DNA from 3 places in the Alteromonas sp. Cnat2-8 genome. Region 1 is predicted to be linked to each of the others. Evidence: predicted binding sites of a transcription regulator. Region 1 holds the regulator's gene; each other region holds the start of a gene.
The links. The regulator LexA, encoded in region 1, represses DNA repair genes until DNA is damaged. The targets are predictions, from matches to a motif close to TACTGTATNNNNATACAGTA.

Region 1 (4,233 bases):
GAAGCTCCAGTTATTCATGCGCGGTAACGCCATGTCAGGGGCGCCGATCATCATGGGAATAAGCCAGTTTGCGAGCCCAGTAAAGGCTGGCATTACTGCACCAAATACCATGATAAGCCCGTGTACCGTAGTCATTTGGTTAAAGAAGTTTGGCTCTACAATTTGTAGACCGGGTTGGAATAGTTCAGCGCGGATCACCATGGCCATCGCACCACCAACTAAAAACATAATAAAGGCAAACCACAGATACAGTGTGCCTATGTCTTTGTGGTTAGTGGTAAACAACCAACGCGTTATCCCTTTAGGAATATGATCGTGGTGTTCATGGTCATCATGTAGGTGACCGTCATGAGGCGCAGAGGTATCTGGCGAAATAACTTCAGTTGCTTTGCTCATTGTCTGCTCCTAGTTTCCGTTTGCCACTGCGTTGACATCTTTGGCTTGAACCATATCGCCAGTTTTATTGCCCCAGGCATTTCGCTCGTAAGTGACTACGGCGGCAATTTCCTTAAGACTTAGCATTTTTCCAAACGCTTGCATGGCTGTTCCTGACTTTCCATGCAGCACGATGTCAATGTGACCTTGCTGATCTTCTAGTGCCATCTTGCTGCCTTTTAATGCCGGGAACACGCCAGGTAAACCTTCACCATTTGGCATATGGCAAGCAGCGCACGTTGCGTTGTATACTCGCTCGCCCTCTTTCATCAGTTCATCCATAGACATATTCATAGAAAGTAGACGCTGCTCTTCTTCTTTTGCTTTACGAACAATCTCTTCTTGTTCGCCCATCCACTTTTCAAACTCGGCGGGTTCTTTAGCAATTACCACAACCGGCATATAGCCATGGTCTTTACCACAAAGCTCTGCGCACTGTCCGCGATAAATACCAGGCTCATTCACCTTGGCCCAAGACTCGTTAATAAAGCCGGGGTTGGCATCTTTTTTCACGGCAAAGTCAGGAACCCACCAAGAGTGGATAACGTCGTCAGAGGTAATAAGAAAGCGTACTTTTTTCCCAGTAGGAATAACCAAGGGACGGTCAACTTCCAGCAGGTAGTTATCTGTTTTCTGAAATTTGTTTTCTATTTGCTCGCGCTGAGTGGCGAGTAAAGAATAAAACTCTACATCGCTATCCATGTACTTGTAATGCCATTTCCATTGAGAGCCTGTTACTAACACCGTCATGTCAGGCTCAGACGTGTCTTCCATAGCAATTAGAGTATTCGCTGCGGGTACCGCCATGAAAATAAGAATAAGGAAAGGAATAACGGTCCAAGCAATTTCGACCTTCACGTTTTCGTGAAAATTAGCTGGCTTGGCACCACGGGACTTTCTATGTAGATACATTGAGGCGAACATCACGCCAAAAACTACAACCGCGATACCAACACAAATGAAGAACATCAACATATGGAGGTCGTATACCTGCCCACTGATGTCGGTAGCACCGCGTCTCAAATTAAGCGAAGAGGCTTCTTCGCTTGCTTCTTGCGCAAAAAGCAAAGGGGAAAAAAGCAAAATTGGTATACTAGAACACCATTTTGCGAAAACGGTCGTTAGTTGTTTCACTCAGCACCTCCGTAATGGCGTGGTCAAAGACGCTGATTAATTTGCGCGATGCCCTACCAAATGGTTTGCGAACGATTGACCCGTAACCTCAACTTGTAAAACAAATTTAGAGTCATTGTTATTTTTTTGTTAATCTCTGTATAAGAATTGCGCAATAATGTCGTGCCGTCTAGTCTTTTCTATTAAAAATTTAACGAAGTGGTTAATTTTTAATCATTTACTAAAATGGTCGCGGGGGATTTCACGTGCAAAAAGAGAAAGCCATTGCTGTGGGATGCCCTTGGAATCAAACAGGCATTTTGAACACGGGGTTAAAGTAAATGCTCGACTAACTAGTTAAGAAATCAATAAGTAATCGATTACTCAATGTCGATTTCAAACAAAATTCAAAATAAAAAATGGAAAATACTTGAAGCATTCATAGAAAGAATAACGAGAGTAATGATAAAAATAAGCGCGCAGAAAACCAACAGGTTTGCTGGGCAGGATAAAACCTAAGTTGGCAGATTGAAGAAAAAAACAGGAACAAAAGACATAAAAAAAGCGGCTAACGCGCCGCTTTTATACAAACAAGCTAAAATACTACATCCAGTCAGCGTTTCTGATCACACCCACCGCAATACCTTCTATCGCAAAATGTTCAGTCGCCAAATCAACTTTTATTGGTGCAAACTCATCATTCTCAGCATGAAGCAATACTTCACGCCCGCGTTTCTCTAGACGCTTTACGGTGACGTCTTCATCTACACGCGCCACAACCACCTGACCGTTGTGTACATCAGTGGTGCGATGAACAGCGAGAAGGTCACCGTCTAAAATACCAATGTCTTTCATGCTCATACCGTTGACGCGTAGCAAAAAGTCGGCATGGGGTTGAAACAGTGCAGGATCGACTTTGTAGTGCGATTCAACATGCTCTTGCGCCAAGATCGGCTCACCAGCTGCAACACGCCCAATTAACGGTAGGCCTTCTTCTTCTTGTGCGTCGTTATCAAGAGGGATATTGAGCTTAATGCCACGAGACGTACCAGGCAAAATTTCAATCACGCCTTTACGCGCCAATGCTTTCAAATGTTCCTCTGCTGCATTAGCAGAACGAAAGCCAAGCTGACGGGCTATTTCCGCACGAGTAGGCGGCATTCCCGTTTCTAACATGGTTGTTTTAATAAGTTCTAAAACTTCGGTTTGTCGAGCTGTGAGTGGGCGCATAAAAGACCTGTCTGTTCATACAGTTCCTGTAAGTATATACACCTAAAACTAAATAACAAGCACTTGCCGCGTCTTTTGCGATCTGCAATAGCCTACGACAAGTGCTTTCCTCTTATTTTACGAGAAGAGCCATGTTCGGGTTACTAATTTGTAACTCCAGCTCCCCATCACTATTTTGACGTGTGCGCATGCCTTCAACATTATCGAGCCCAAGTCCAGGGCTTTGCCACACCACATTGCCTTTATTATCAACCTCAACCACGCGATATGCGATGCTGTCATAATAATTGTACGAATAGTCATTCTCGTTAGGCTGGTAGATAGCGAGAATCGACTGATTAGACGACGTCGTTGGAACAGCCGCTATATACTGAGGGTAGAATGACGGTGCTATAGCGTCTTTGAGTTCTAATGCATCGCTCGCCACGTCATAAACATTGATGGTGTTGTAGTTTCTATTTAAACACGCAAATTCAAGTTCGCTATCACTATCAAAATTTACCGTGAGCAATTGGTCACAATTGGTTTCCAATTCATTCAATCCAACAAATTCACCATCCTGCATTTTATAGAGCTTGAGCGAACTATAGCCCCCAACAGCAAAATAATGCACACCGTCTTTTTCAGAGGCAGCAAGCGCATTAATTGAAAAATCGTTAATGATTGAGTCGATAAGCACCTGATTCTCGATATCAAACGCTTTAAGTCGATTGTTCTCAATAATAACTGCATCGGCGTAACTATCGTTATTTACGTCAATGGCTTCAATAAACGAAATTTCACTATTCTGATTATTGTTCAGTGTCCACTGAATAGCGTTATCTGTAAGTCTCACGACATTAAACGACGAACTATAATCCAGTGCCCCTATTAGTAACTCACCCACACCGTCATTGTTGTAGTCTGTAACGACCGGTTTGCTATAGTTATAGACATCTTCGCCAACCTCAGCACTTATCGCAAAGTTATCCTCTTTATCTACCGATAAAATCTGAATAGATGATTCGTAACTACTTGTATCGCTAACAAAGACGGCTCTTTCATCATTATCGCCATAAGGTGCCCAACCCGCGGCATGATATCTACTCGCGCGCGGCGCACCTTTTATATCTGACAAGGCATATTCACCGTTGGCATCTTGTTGCGCTACTAAAATTTGATTCTCACCAGTCCAAATAATGTCATCCACATTGTCATTGTCTAAATCGTCAATGAGAAGTGACATGCCACTGTAAGTGTTGTGGTTAAGAGCCCACTGCTCAGAGATTTGTCCCGCTTCTAATGCAAAACCTCTAACTTGTCCCCACTGACACTCGGAGACAACCACTATTCCTTCTGTAGCTGGGCTTTCTTTACTATAGGCGATATCACAAATGTCACCATGTTCCGCCGTTGCCAAACTGCTTTTCGATACTGCTGAGTAGATTGAGATATCATTCCAACTATCGGCACCGA
Region 2 (4,233 bases), on a different contig from region 1:
TGACAAAGATATGGAAGGCGACATGTCAGATGACATGGAAGATACTGTTGACGAAGGCACAAGCGAGTTAACTGACGCCAAAATCGCCACAGTAATCAAAACCCGTCTTCTTATGGATACCGATATCTCAGGTTTCGACATCGATGTTGACGTAGAAAACGGTGTAGTAACACTGACTGGCGACGTTGATTCTGATGCTGAGCGTGATCTAGCTGTGGAAATTGCCAAGAATGCATCTGACGTAAAAGATGTTGAAAGCAACCTTCGTGTAGTTACTGAAACTGCGATGAACTAATATCGATGAACTAATATCATTGTTGCTTTACACAAAAAAGGGGCCTCGGCCCCTTTTTTTCTGGTCACGTTTTACAGAGCTTTCCAAATCGCAAAAAACAAGGGAAGCACAGCTGCTAATATTTGTCAGGAGGACTCATTCACCATTCTCCACCTTTTTTCCATTTAGTATCATCTTACGTGCTCTAGCATCCGAGTGGCGTATCATATCGTTAATAAGCGACGTCTCAGGCATATTCTTCCAGTATTTTTTTGGCATTGAACTTAACATTGCCTTTGTTTTTACGCGGGCAGGATTAAATATATTTGCATAATACGTAAGCCAGTATTTTTCAATTCTGTCATCATTTGGAATGATACTAGGGTCAGGATTATCTTCCAAAACAAGTGTTTTAGTATTCCAATGCGCAGCTCGATAAGGGGTAAGTATTGACCAACACATATTTTTAAAACGCGTCTGAAAAAAATCGAGCTTCATTTCCAAGCTGAAGTGTTCTGGTTCATACCACGCAATAAAATGCTCTTGTCCGTCAAGTACGACTTCTCGAAATCTCAAAAAAGCACTTATCTTATATGCATCGCGTTTTACTGCTTTAGCCAGCACGTTGAGACACAACACATCTTCGTCAGTTTTTAAGTGAATAAGGTTTCTGTTTTCGAAAACTACTCGCCATAAAACGCGGTAACATAAAGCGAAACGATCGGGGGCTTGGTGGCATAACGCATACTTCAACAGCGTTAAAACTGATCTGGGAATTCTGAAATTCGTTTGGCTTTCACCAATAGCGTTGGCCGAATCGGTCACGGCAAACAAGTCGTCTTGGTTAGATTGCGAAGTTTGCCATGTAACGTTCTCGGGAGGTATGTGTTGGGCTAGACATTCTCTCGATGCTTTTCGCCATTCGTCGTATCCGGGCACTGATGAAATTGTTACTTTTTTCATTGCGGTACCAATTAGATTAGGCGCTGAACAATTCAAACTGTTTTGGTTGTTTAAATTGCTGTTCAAAGTTACTGCTATCGAGCAAATGTATAGCGGGGGAATAATCGCTAACAGTAATGAACGGTTTTAATTTTTGTAAGGGTAAACGCATTTTTGTGAGATCGAACCAGCTAAGCTTCGTGTAACGTCGAATAGCCAGAATTTTTTGTACTGTGCGTGCTCCCAGTCCAGGAACTCGCAATAAAAGTAGCTTGTCAGCTTTGTTTAAATCGATGGGAAATATGTGGCGATTGCGTAGCGCCCACGCAAGCTTGGGGTCGTGCTCCATATCTAGCATGTCGTTGTGTACGATTTCATCTAAACCAAATCCATAAAAGCGCAGGAGCCAATCGGCCTGATAAAGTCGGTGTTCACGGATAAGTGGTGCCGGTTTAAGAGGCAAGACTTCAGACGCATCTGGGATGGGCGAAAATGCAGAATAATAAACGCGCCGCAATTTTTGTTGACCATACAGTTTGACACTCGTGCCAAGGATAACTTTATCATTTGAGTCATCGGCTCCTATGATCATCTGAGTGGACTGTCCGCCAGGAGCAAAGCGAGGTGGACGTTTACCCGAGTAGGTTTTATCTACTTTGTGTTCATTTATTTTGTCTTTCAATGTATTCATTGAACCGTGAATTTCACCAAGGTCTTTTTCCGGGGCGTATTTGTTCAGCGAATTTTGCGTCGGCATTTCGATGTTTATACTTAGCCTATCGGCATATAAGCCAGCTTCAGCCTGTAGTTCAGGAGATGCATTCGGAATGGTCTTAAGATGAATGTATCCTTTAAATCCGTGATCAACGCGAAGAGACTTCGCGATGCGTACCATGCTCTCCATAGTCAGGTCAGGAGAGCCGACAATACCGGAACTTAAAAATAATCCCTCAATGTAGTTACGCTTATAAAAATTAAGCGTTAAATCAACTGTTTCTTTAACGGTAAAACGCGCTCGTTGAACGTTGCTAGACGCCCTATTGATGCAGTAATGGCAATCGTATATGCAATAGTTGGTCATTAGGATCTTAAGTAATGATACGCATCGACCATCAGGGGTAAAGCTGTGACATATCCCTGACCCTCCTGTGAGCGAACCTATTCCTGTTTTGTCAGTTTTACCTGCTTTTCGTTTACCGGCGGAGCCACTTGCGCAAGAAGCGTCATACTTAGCGGCATCTGAAAGAATTTCGAGTTTTTGAATAAGTTTGTCATGCATCGCAAATGGTCACTTTCTCTAGGCAAATGTACGTGGTAGACGGTCTGAAAAAACAAGATTCCATACCAGTCCAGTACATCGCTTGTTGTGGTATATCTTGGTACTGTATAAGTGTACAGCATTGGAGGGGTGAGTTTATTAAATTTGAAAGGAAAATTTTATCTTGCTGTGTGTAGAAAGTACCTTATACAACTTTAGTATATGTTTTGGGTTGGTCTAAATTACTGAAAAATAAAGATTAACTATATGGTGTGGAAGGTGCATATAGTGAAGTAGATATGAGTGAATTACTTGATGTATTGAATAGACGAAAGTTTGTATTGTCAGGCAGAAAACATCTGCTGCAACGTGAAAGCTAGAAACTTAAAAAGTCGAATGACTCAATACGTTGGTGATAAATAGTTTTAATTAAGTGGATTGTAGCGAGCTTATCGATACAAGTGCAAAATCGTTCAAGGAGTGGGGCATGAACTTTTTAAAGTGGGTTTATTCAGGCTTAGTGGTATCAGCAATCATTGTTATAGTCGGTGTAATTGGGCAAGGAAAGCTATCCGTAAGCCAAGCATCAGCTGATGACGAACAGCGCCCCGTTCACATGGATATTCAAAAAGTACAGCGCAACTTCTCATTGGTAGAATTTGATTTGTCGAAAAAGGCACATCTATTGAGAAAAACGCGTCTAGAGCACTACATTGCACAGGCTAAGCAAGCCGATTTAAGAGGTTGGAAATTTAAGCGTGATGAGTTTGTTGAGCGCGCTGAAAATATTCTAAATCATCATCTTACTCAATACGCGAATGATGTTAGTCAAGATGCGGAAACTTATACCGCTCAAGCAATCTAATACAAAGGCTATACATGAAAACGCGCCTTACATTCTTACAATGTAGGGCGCGTTTTTCGTTTGAGTGTTTTCCACATTTATTCCGACAGCGCAGAAATATAAGCTCTTACCACTTTTTCAACAAAGGCCTGACAATCTTTGGCCGTGGTTGGGTCATATTCACCATGGTTGGTAATGTTGTTCGACAATACGCGAATACCTAAAAAGGGAACGTGGTAGGCATGTGCAATCTGCGCTGCAGAAGCGGTTTCCATTTCTTCCACACTCGTTCCCATATTCTTATGAAGCCATGCTATTCGATCTAATTCGTTATTCCAAAAGTTACCGCTGCCAATCGTACCTTTAACGACGTTCCCGCGTTTGTACTGCTTGGATAGCGATAGAGCTAGGTTGATGAGCTGTTTGTCTCCTAAATAAAAACGCAACTTTTCTGCGTCCTTAGCGCTACTCCCTTCTCCCGCGCTGCCTTCTGACGCCATAAGATCCATCGGCAGCCAATTAAACGGTTGAGAACCTTCTCCTTGAGCCAGCTTGGGCGTTTTAAAATTGGATGCATTAATACTGCGTTCGCCAAGAACAATATCACCAACTTTTAAGGAAGGATCGTGGCCACCTGATGTTCCCTGATTGATGATAAGGCGAGGGTGGTATCTCTCTATGCCAATAGCGGTGGCGGCCGCTGTATTTTCTAAACCCTTACCGGTTTTAGCTACAACAATGGGATACCCGTCTAGTGTCCCTTTATAGAATACGGCATTACCTGAATACTCTGTTGTAGTGTTATACAAAAGCGCAGCAAAGTATTCAGCTTCAATGGGCATGGGGCCTTGAATCATTATTGGCTGTAATGGAGCGTTCTGTGAAGCTACTTCTACACGCTTCATGGTGTGTACG
Region 3 (4,233 bases), on a different contig from region 1:
TTACTAATAAGTGTTGCAACTTCATGCGTTAATTTGTCCAGTATTGCCTTTGTTAGTGCCTATGAATTTCGATAGTGCGAATTTCGAGACTGTTTTATTGCAAGCGCGAAGGCATGCTACATTGACAACTAGGACCAATCAACTGCATTTTAGTTCGATGCTGCGCTTTTAAGCAGTTCTTTCGCATTAGCTAAGGCGGATTTGGTTATTTTGTCGCCAGCCAGTAGCCTTGCCAGCTCGTCAATTCTGTCTTGCTTAGTCAATGCAAGCATCTGTGTTTCTGTACTTTCTCCATCTGTGATTTTGGTAACAAATAATTGGTTATTCGCCTGCGCCGCTACCTGTGGTAGATGAGTTACACACATAACTTGCGATTGTTTGCCTAATTTCCGAAGGAGCCCACCAACAATTGATGCAGTAGGGCCACTAATTCCTGTATCCACTTCATCAAAAATCATCGTCGGTGTTGCGTGATGGTCGCTTGCAATAACTTGTATAGCCAAACCGATACGAGATAGTTCACCACCTGATACCACTCTTTCTAGCTTATCTGCGTCTTGACCAGGGTTAGTCGACACCCTAAATTCAACGGCATCTAGTCCTGTGCTTACGGGTTTTTTGAGTTCGTCGTACTGAATCTTTATGTCCACGCTTGCGTGCGGCATATTCATCTGGCGAATTTGTACTTCAATGTCGGCACTTAACTTATCCGCAGCCCGTTTCCTGCTCTCTGAAAGGCCTCTAGTTGCCGTTAGGTACGCTGCCCGAGCATTTTCGACTTCCCCTTCAAGCGTGCCTAACAGTGTTTCCTGATCTGACAAAGCATCAAATTCAGCGGACAATTCTTGGTGATGCTGATAGAGACCTTCAGGCATTACAGTGTGTTTTCGGGCAAGTTCCATCGCTTTCGCATAGCGCGCCTCAACTTGTTGTAAGCGAAGAGGATCGATTTCAAGGTGATCGCAGTAGCTACGTAGCTCTCCTGCCGCTTCTTCTACCTGAATTGCCGCATCATTAAGCATGGCAATGATTGGCGTAAGGCTTGCGTCATGAGCTTCTAATTCGCCTAAACGCTCAATGCTGCTTTGGATCACCGATAATGCGTTGCCCTCATCGCTTTCATACAAATTATACACGCTGGTCTGGGCGTGCTCTAAAAGGCTCTGGCCATTGCTTAGGCGCTTGTGCTCTACTTCTAACTCTTCAAATTCACCCTTTTCAATGGCAAATTCATCGAGCTCTTGCACTTGGTAAGTTAACAATTGAATTCTGTCTTCACGCTGTTGCGCTTGCTCTTGAAGCGTTTTCAACGTTCGCTGCTTGTCGTGCCAAAGAGCATAGGTTTCTTTAACTTGAGCTAATAGTTCATTGTGCTTTGCGTAGCCATCAACTAATTCCCTTTGATGGTCCTCTTTTAACAGTTGTAGGTGAGTATTTTGGCCGTGAATAGCTAATAAAAATTGACCTAAACCCTTCAGCTGCTGAAGCGAAGCTGGAATGCCGTTGATGAAAGCTTTTGAACGGCCTTCCTTCGAGATAACTCTACGAACAAAGCAGCTATTTTCGTCTTCGTCTGAGGTAAGCTCATGCTCGTCGAGAAAGGCTTTAGCTAATGTATTTCCGCTTAAAGAGAAATGAGCAATGATTTCGGCTTTCGCGCTCCCTTTACGCACCGCATTTGCATCAGCGCGCTCGCCTAAGCACAAACTTAAAGCATCAATGGCAATAGATTTACCTGCACCGGTTTCACCGGTTATAGCAGTCAACCCGTTTTCCAGTTGAACTGATAATTGTTTTACAACAGCAAAATTAGAAATAGAAAGATGCGCTAACATAACCACACTCGAAAAAGTTGAACATGATGATATATACAGTAACTGATAATATATACAGTATTTTTGTTGTGTAAAGTTAAGTCGTAAAATATTTACGCAAAAATCGACCAATATAAAAGGAAAGCCAATTATATCAAATGGATATGTTCTTTTTATGAGGGTGGGTTACGAGTAACCTACAACTAGCGTCGCAGTAAAGGAAGAGTTTACAGGGCTCTTTACAAGGCGTAAGTACAGTAGCGAAGTACTCTATTGTTGTCGCGTAAGATATTTTGAATGCGCCAAGCAATTTGCTGCTGTGCTTTTCACTCAAGTAAACGTTAAAAAGGAGAGCACAAGCTCTCCTTCGTATAATAACTGTAATCTATTGTAGATAGTTTACATATCAGCTTTGAATTTCGGTGTTAACCTATTACTGTTGTAATTCACCGCTGCCAGACTCAATGTGTGCGCGCACGAACCATTGAAACTGTTCTAAATCCGCAAGTTGGCCGGTAATCATATCTTCCGATACTGGGTCAATCTCACCTAAAATTTCTAGTGCTTTTCTATGGTCACCGTTTACACCATCATACACTGCATCCAGCGCTTTAAGGTGGTCAAGTACCAAACCTTTGCCCAATTCGTAATCATTCCAGCTTCGACCTTCAACAATGGCTTTCGGTGTACCTTTAGGTACGCCACCTAACGTGGCAATTCGCTCTGCAATTGTGTCGGTCATTTCGCGTACCGCATCAACTTGAGGATCTAACATTTCATGCACGCCGATAAAATTTGGTCCTACTACGTTCCAGTGAATGTGCTTCAACGTTAACTGTAAATCTAATAGTGCAACCAATCGCTGATCCAATACCTTGATTGTTTTGGCAGCTGCATCGTTATCCATTCCTGGGGCTGTAAATTTGATATTGGTGTTACTCATGATATCTCCTATTGAATGCAAACAAGTCAGCACGATATTAATTACTGATAAGGTCAACGTGTCACTGACCATGTGCTGACGGCTTACTTCAATAGTTGCAACAGATATGCCGCAATATGAAATTGCTATAACTACAGGTTTTCGCTAAGGAAATCTTATAAAATTAAAAAATCTTTATTTTTCAAGCCTGTAGCAACCAAGAAAATGCTACAGACTTATGTAATAAATGCACGTGGGGCGAATAAACTAGAGCAGGGGGGCTCAGTAAAGTTTACTGCCCCAACCTAACTTCTTACGAAGTACGTTGAAGTAGCTGTAGCCCTTGGGATGAACAAGGTGAAGTTTGTCTGCGCTCTTATTAATACGTATTTCATCGCCGGGTAACACGGGTAGAACGATGTGGCTATCACAGCTAACTTGTAGAGAATCACTATTAACCTTTGACACTTTCATTGATACCTGACTGTCAGCATCAACAACGATAGGTCGGCTGCTAAGGGTATGGGGAAACATGGGGACTAACGTAAGTGCATCTAGCTTTGGCATTATAATGGGGCCGCCCGCTGATAAAGAATAAGCGGTTGACCCCGTTGGTGTGGCTACTATTAATCCGTCGCTACGCTGACTAAATACAAATTGCTCATCAATGTAAATTTCAAATTCCATCATATGGGCAACTTTGCCGTGGTGCAGCACCACTTCGTTTACGGCAGAGTTGTTGCTTTTAAGCTTTTCATGTCGATAAACCTCTACCTCAAGTAAGAAGCGTTCTTCCACCACGCATTCACCGTTAAAGATAAGATCAAGTTGTTGAACAATATCATCAGGGTGGATATCTGTTAAAAAGCCAAGATTACCGCGGTTTACGCCGACTACGTGAATGTCAAAACGTGCAAGCACACGAGCTGCGCCAAGCATGCTGCCGTCTCCACCTACTACCACGGCAAGATCGGCCTCTTTTCCAATAGTGACAAGGTTACAGCTTTTAAAATTTTCGGTTTCAAGCTCTTCAGCAATACTTTCCTCGACCAATAACTTACAGCCTTTCGCTAGTAAATAATCGGCAAGAATGTTCAAGCTGTCATGAGTGGCAGCGTGCTGAGGTTTTCCAATTAAAGCAACGGTTTGATAGGGCATGGAATGCTAATGTCCTCTCATTTCCAATGATTGGACATTAGCACAGGTATTTTGCAAAAGAAAAGCGTAAAACGCTGTTAAGATGGAGGTTTACCGATCTTCTAATCGATTATAGTCGAGAAGACCGCCTTCAATAGGATAGCGCTCGCTAGACCATTGCATTAATTTATCACTAAACGCCCAAAAATTAGGGTTGGTTCGGCGCATGCCAACATCGTCGAGCAGGGCCTTGTAATCGGCTTCGCTTTTAATGGATTTGAGCTTCTCAATCGAAGACGTTATTTCTGAGGCATTGATATACCAGAATGCGTCAGGGTAACTACCTAACACACCATGAAC

Region 2: a site for LexA is predicted at 2,597-2,616, ahead of MHN00_RS16945 (putative DNA modification/repair radical SAM protein). Genes of this name have one in related genera too.
Region 3: a site for LexA is predicted at 1,876-1,895, ahead of recN (DNA repair protein RecN). Genes of this name have one in related genera too.

The regions. Positions count from the first base shown of each region.
Region 1 is NZ_JAKREX010000003.1:133,569-137,801, reverse strand. It holds gene ctaD (cytochrome c oxidase subunit I) at 1-396, opposite strand, end outside; gene coxB (cytochrome c oxidase subunit II) at 406-1,569, opposite strand; gene lexA (transcriptional repressor LexA) at 2,152-2,778, opposite strand; gene MHN00_RS08435 (hypothetical protein) at 2,891-4,233, opposite strand, start outside.
Region 2 is NZ_JAKREX010000006.1:242,728-246,960, forward strand. It holds gene MHN00_RS16935 (BON domain-containing protein) at 1-295, shown strand, start outside; gene MHN00_RS16940 (TIGR03915 family putative DNA repair protein) at 431-1,237, opposite strand; gene MHN00_RS16945 (putative DNA modification/repair radical SAM protein) at 1,254-2,495, opposite strand; gene MHN00_RS16950 (hypothetical protein) at 2,962-3,339, shown strand; gene MHN00_RS16955 (5'-methylthioadenosine/S-adenosylhomocysteine nucleosidase) at 3,417-4,233, opposite strand, start outside.
Region 3 is NZ_JAKREX010000005.1:241,197-245,429, forward strand. It holds gene bamE (outer membrane protein assembly factor BamE) at 1-25, opposite strand, end outside; gene recN (DNA repair protein RecN) at 150-1,835, opposite strand; gene dps (DNA starvation/stationary phase protection protein Dps) at 2,248-2,757, opposite strand; gene nadK (NAD(+) kinase) at 3,019-3,894, opposite strand; gene MHN00_RS14670 (fatty acid cis/trans isomerase) at 3,985-4,233, opposite strand, start outside.